2 regions of the Paraliobacillus sp. JSM ZJ581 genome follow, and region 2 is predicted to be linked to the other one. Evidence: predicted binding sites of a transcription regulator. Region 2 holds the regulator's gene; the other holds the start of a gene.

Region 1 (3,432 bases), on a different contig from region 2:
TTCCTCGATCGTTTCTGCTGATCGCAATTTTGTATCTAACGGAGCAAGTGCTTGTACAACTTGATCTCGATAACAATTGATTCTTTCTTGTTTTTCTTTTTCATAATCTGTTTGTCCTGCTTGTTCGAATCCTTTAAAACGCTGAAAAACCCACGGATTATCACTCAGCCATTGCTTTCTGCCGCGAATACCATATTCAAGTACATAATTCTCCAATGTATCAATAGCATCCATATCTAGAGGATCTGTTTGGCTGCTTGTTGGTATTAGTCCTGTTTTTAAGACGCGAAAAATGGTGTCATAACGCCAATTGCCACCAACAACATCGATAGCTGAACGGATTAATTCAATTAATGGATGATGTAGCATCGTTCGTTCCTCATCAATAAATACAGGGATACGATAATCTTTAAAAATCGTTGCGATTAAGTCATGGTAGACATCTGTTTCTCTTACTAGTACAGCAATATCTTGGTAGCGATACCCCTCTTCTCTTACTAGTCGTAAAATTTCTTGTGCTGCACCCTCTACTTCTGCTCGAGGATGCACTGCTTGTACAAGTTGAATTGGAGCATCATGTTGAAAGCTTGGAGCTGGTCTAGTATCAAAGAATTTTTCCAAATGATTAAACGCCGGGTGTAAACTATCTTCCTTTTCAGCTAGAACTTCTGTTTTTGTTTCACATCCTAATTCGTGTGCTAAACCGATCAAAGTATGATAAGTTTCTTTCGTTTGGGAAAAAATATCAAACGATTCTGTTGGCTCTGGTGGTATTTGATCTAAAGTAAGTGTAATCGTAGTCTGTCTTGCTCGTTTCATTAACGCGCCAATTACTTCTTGTTCTTGTGGTGTAAATCGATGGAAGCCGTCAACATAAATAATTGCATTTTGTAAAAATGATGCTTGTGACATGTTATCCATTAATAAATTAAGTTGATCTTCCTGGTCCATATACTTACCTTCTAACAAACTTACTAGCCTTTTATACATATAATATAAATCTTCCAACTTCTGTTTTAACCCTTTTTCATTAGATGTTAAATGTTTAAACCGTTCCATCTCCTCTAATTGCATGGCAAGAAGTTCGGGTGTGACTCGATAACGTTTAAATTCAGTAATTATCGATTCGATTTGCTCAATAAAACCGTGTTTTTCAATAGATTTTTGGAAGATTTGCCAATCGCTTGCTCGTTCTTCAATAATTTTACGAAGCATCATTTGTACACCAGTTGAGCTGATAAATTGTCTCGTCGCACCACCAGTCTCTTGTAAAACTCGCCATGCTAATCGTGAAAAACTAAGTACTTGTGCTCGGATACTTCCGTGTATATCGTCTTGTAATAATGCATATTCTTGTTGGAAAGTCATTTGATCCGGTACTAAATAAATAATTGCATTTCCTCTTGGATTTTGTTTTAATTCTTCTTTTATTTCTGTAAGACATTGATTGCTTTTCGATACGGTTGCATTACCTATTAAAAAACGGACAGTCATTTTTTTCTCTCCTCACATACTTCAATCGATTGTCTGTTCGCTTCTTTCATTTTAACATGATTACGCTATAACAACACATTTTCTCTATTGAAAATACAACAAAACACCCATAATACAACGTTTTAGCCATTTGATAAAAAATGAATAAAACGATATTTTGATTAAAAGTGTATCATTTATAGTATCATGAGAAATAGCACCTACTTTCAGTTAGTAGTTCAGTTTTGGAGTACAAACAATAAAAATGTAGTATAAACTGAACGTTGAACTGACTAGCGATTCAACGTTCAGTTATTTTTTCTCAAAGTTCTAGAGGCTTACTCACCTACCATCCCATCACCATCATTATCTCGCATATAGGGGTATAACCAAGGATCACCGCTTATCGGCATACTGAAATCTGCTTCTTTCGCTTTTTTTAATTGTTACTTGTCCATTACCATTAGGAAGTGGATATTTATAAGATGACTGTCGTTTCTTCGATTGATTTGGTTTTTTATAAGAATGCTTTGTCTTTGCTAAATTAATCATTTGCCCTATTTTTAGTTTTTTAGGATCTACGTCTGGATTAGCAACAATTAAATCATTGACGCTTATACTAGCTAAATTATTTGCAATTCCCCAAAACGCACCTCCTTCTTGTATCTTATATTGATCAGGTATAGCATCAGGTTTTTTTGGTATCAAGAAATGTTATAAACACAAAATACTCCCCTTAATATAGAAACAGATTTTCACTTTTTAATCTGTCTACCTTAAGGAGAGCATATCAATTGATTAATTCTTTTCTTTTATTTGTGTTATTTTATCTCTTTTACGTAGCCACTTTTCAATTATCTTACCTAATATCCAAAATAGAGAAATACTGATTCCTACTACAATTGTTTTGACTGGATTTTGGGCAAAAGAAGCAATACTACTTCCTACATATGCAATGGAAAATATCATTACTGTCTTTCCTAACAATACAGCCAATCCGAACTGATAGATATTGACTTTAGATAGACCGGCAACTGTATTAATAATCGCAGACGGTGAAAATGGAAAACACATTAGAATAAATAACGGCCCAAACCCATGGCGCTCCAACCAATTTGTTACCCGTTCTACCTGTTTATTGCGACGTATCCAAAGGAAAAAACGCTTATTTCCAAGCTTTCTAATAAGTGAAAATACAGCTATCGCACCAATACTAGCTCCTGCCCAAGACAACAAAAACCCTTTCCACAAACCATACGCGGCGGCATTTGTAAGTACAAAAACAACTAGCGGTAAAAATGGTAGGAATGCTTCAATGAAAGGAAGTAATAATCCGGGTAATGGCCCAAAGCTCTCGTACGTTTTTAATAATTGTTTTAAAACCATGTCGTATTGATCTGCTTCAATCAATTGTTGTATTTCATTAATTGTTATTACACTGTTGCTTAATACATACATACGGCATTTTCTCCTCCACCTTATCAGCTACTTCTTCTATACATGCTTAAACTACATACGATAAGTCAACATCGACTCTTTTCTTTCGTCGTGTTTCCTTTATCTCTTACGGCATTGTCCAGTTCATACGTTGTTAGACGGGTGTTTTCGCTTTTATTATCTAGCTCAAACACCCAACAACTAGTGAACTTCCTTCACCTCTGTACGATAAGTCAACATCGACTCTTTTCTTTCGTCGTGTTTCCTTTATCTCCTACGGCATTGTCCAGTTCATACGTTGTTAGACGGGTGTTTTCGCTTTTATTATCTAGCTCAAACACCCAACAACTAGTGAACTTCCTTCACCTCTGTACGATAAGTCAACATCGACTCTTTTCTTTCGTCGTGTTTCCTTTATCTCTTACGGCGTTGTCCAGTTCATACGTTGTTAGACGGGTGTTTTCGCTTTTATTAATAGTATTACACTTTATATTTTAATGTAAACCTTTCTGTTTGCCTATC
Region 2 (3,432 bases):
ACAAAGCGATCACGGTTGAACCAGCTTGAGTTTTTAGGATTATGATCCATGAAGTCAGTCCACAATGTATATGCCATTGGGGCAGCCCCCATTGGAAGTCCCGGATGTCCGGAATTTGCGTGCTCAATTGCATCTATTGCAAGGGTTCTTACTGTGTTAATTGAAAGCTGTTCGATTTGTTTCGCCATCTTTGTTACTCCTTTCAATATTTAAAAATTATGTACATATATTTATCCTATAATGAAAAAAGATATTTCACAAGCTTTCGAGACACCAAATTATAATTCATCCTCTTTTTGTAGATCTTTAACTTTTTTTGGTGTGACATCTTCTCCATTAGGATCAACAATTTTCATTCCTTTAAATTGATTTTTAAAGGATTTTCTTACGTTTTTTAAATAGTCTTTCCTTAATTCTTGCTGCTCTTGTTTTTCTTTATCAGTTAGACCATATTTCTTTGATTTGTTTGCTAATTCATTTATTCGATTGATTTTTTCTTTAGATAACACGTTGGTTCACCTTCTTTATTAGAAAATTCAAAAATTAAAAAAGACAAGGTAATCATACTTGAACCTTGTCTTTTTATTCTATATGAAATGTACCTTCTTTTTCAAGTGTTACATATTCTTGATATCTGCGATGTACAGTAGCTTTAGAAACATTATACCCTAGCCCTCGAAGAGTCGATGCGATTTCAGCAAATGTTAATTTATTTTCCTTTAGCTTTATAACTTCTTCTATTGGGAACTCTATTCGTTCACGTCCTGGCGCTTGATGTTTATGGGCGAGATTTTTTTCAGGTTGGTACCCGTTCTCCATAGCTCGCTTTATACCACGTTTAATCTTTATATTGTGAATCTTCCTTTGATATTCTTCTACGATCCCTACAATTTGTAAGACCATGCTATCTGCTTCAGATAATTGTAATTCTCCTTGATTAGACAAGGCATAAATTTTAATACCTAATTTAGAAAACTGATGAAACAATGCTATTTTAGTATTTCCTCTACCAAGCCTTGTTTCATCCTGAATTAGTATACAGTCAATTTCGCCAGATCCACACCTTTCTAGTAAGGTTAATATTCCTTGACGTTCAATCTCATATCCACTTTGTTTTTCTTCAATTATATCAATAACATCTATATTTTTATCTTGCGCAAGTCGTATTAATTCCTGTTTTTGTCTAGATAATGAAGACGCTTGTTCTTCCTTTTCTGTACTTACTCTACAATAAATTATTGCTCGCATACTCATACCTACAATCTATTAAACTATTAACTTGTTACTAATCCTACATACATAAATACTAACGTAAAAATAAATAAAATGAAATAGAATGCATCTGCTTTTGATATTTTAGTAAACATATTAAATGCCTCCTGTTTTTATAATTTAAGAACCTTTGTTCGCATCTACATATCATTATATACGAACAAAAGTTCTTGTCAACCATTTTACTCGAACTTACGTTTGTCTTTTTTATCCTTGCATGCTATACTATTACTAGTAAAAAATATGTACGGAGGTGATCGTTTATGATAAAAATATCAAAACGGCAACAAGCAATTCTTGATTTCATCAAAAAAGAAGTTTTAGATAAAGGTTACCCACCTTCTGTTAGAGAAATTGGTGAAGCAGTTGGCTTAGCTTCTAGTTCAACCGTACATGGGCACCTATCTCGATTAGAAAAAAAAGGCTACATAAGAAGAGATCCAACCAAACCTAGAGCCATCGAAGTGCTTAACTTAGAAGATGATCAATTAGGTATCTTAAAAAAAGAAGCGACTTTTGCACCAGTCATTGGAAAGGTTACAGCTGGTTTACCTATTACAGCGATTGAAAATATCGAGGAATATGTACCACTACCTCTATCACTGACTCATGGCGATGCTACGGATCAATCTATTTTTGTCTTAGTTATTGAGGGAGAAAGTATGATCGAAGCAGGCATACTAGATGGTGACATGGTAATTGTAAAACAGCAACAAACAGCTCAAAATGGCGAAATTGTTGTTGCAATGACAGATGAGGAAGAAGCAACAGTAAAACGATTCTTTAAAGAAAATAATTATATTCGTCTACAACCTGAAAATGCGACAATGGAACCTTTAATTTATCAAAATGTATCTATATTAGGTAAAGTTATTGGTCTATATCGTGACATCCATTAAACAAGCGCTTTACTCCTTTGAGTAAAGCGCTTGTTTTTAAAGCATCAATGAAAAAGTTAAAACCTTTCTTTTGTAATTGTTTCACTCTAGCATTTATATTTTCTTTAGATTAAAATGAGCCTATTACTATATATGGTTGATTTTGTTATTTGTTATATATATCGAGACTATCGTAATTATATTTTACTTAAGAGATACATGCTTTTTTCTATGATACCAGACCACATTAGCACCCCTCCTTTATTTAATATAACCACTCCCTTAAAATTGTGGTTATTTCTTTTTTGAGAATTCATAGAAAAAATAACAAAACTTTTAGATTGAGGTGAAAAAATGAAAGCTAAAACCTACAAGATAATAATTGGATTGTTTAGTCTGATATTATTAGCAAGTTGTGGAAGTGAAGACAAGATGAATTTTTATGAACAAACAAGTGATACAGAATTAAAAGAGGAATTAAATGCTATTAAAATCGGATCAACTGAATTGGAAGTAAAAGAAGCTTTTGGAGAACCAAATTCTACTGAGGAAACAAAGAATAGTATGTATTTGAAATATGGATCTCAAGAATACAAATATGCGCAATTTCAGATTGTAAACGGTATTGTTAAACGCTATTTTTTCTCTGATAAACAATATAATAAAAATAAGAAAGTAGGAATCGGCAGCTCTAAACAAACTATAATTACTGAATATGGTGAAAATTATTATATACGGGATGATTCAAGTGATAAAGTTTTAGGTTATTTTGATAAAGATAAAGGGATAAATATCGAATTTGCATTTGAAGACTCAAAAGTTATTGGTATTGAAGTATCAAAGGTTAATAAATAAGACTCTCTTAAGTTGTTACTTGCATTAATTATTTAATAACCTTAAAGCTAACTGGGAGCACAACTAAGTGCTCCTTTTTATATCATCCAAATAATTCTCCAAATGTAACCGGTCCTGCTTTACCATCTACGCCAATGCCAACATCATTCCGGAAGTATTTTACATTCCATTCTGTATCGTTACCCAAAATACCATCTATTGCAAGGCAATAACCTTCACAACGCAACAACGCTTGTAAAATCCAAGTGAGATTACCTTTACTACTACACTAGCTGCTTTTGTTTTAGAACCCCAATAACCATCAACTTTTAGACCCGCATTAAATTGTTTGTTTAATTCTGTTTGATAAGCCTCAACTAATGCTTTACGAGTATTAGGACGTGGATTATGAACTAATACTTTCTTTCATTGAATATATAATAGCTAC

The links. The regulator LexA, encoded in region 2, represses DNA repair genes until DNA is damaged. The targets are predictions, from matches to a motif close to CGAACATATGTTCG.
Region 1: a site for LexA is predicted at 1,521-1,534, ahead of addB (helicase-exonuclease AddAB subunit AddB). Genes of this name have one in related genera too.

The regions. Positions count from the first base shown of each region.
Region 1 covers NZ_JBISEP010000004.1:3,992-7,423, reverse strand. Annotated here, with positions in the region: gene addB (helicase-exonuclease AddAB subunit AddB) at 1-1,494, opposite strand, end outside; partial or broken gene ACH6CY_RS15685 (DNA/RNA non-specific endonuclease) at 1,812-1,938, opposite strand; gene ACH6CY_RS03695 (TVP38/TMEM64 family protein) at 2,272-2,931, opposite strand.
Region 2 covers NZ_JBISEP010000001.1:147,404-150,835, forward strand. Annotated here, with positions in the region: gene tkt (transketolase) at 1-188, opposite strand, end outside; gene ACH6CY_RS00830 (DUF896 domain-containing protein) at 279-509, opposite strand; gene ACH6CY_RS00835 (YneB family resolvase-like protein) at 583-1,248, opposite strand; gene lexA (transcriptional repressor LexA) at 1,536-2,171, shown strand; gene ACH6CY_RS00845 (hypothetical protein) at 2,505-3,005, shown strand; gene ACH6CY_RS00850 (peptidoglycan-binding domain-containing protein) at 3,088-3,234, opposite strand.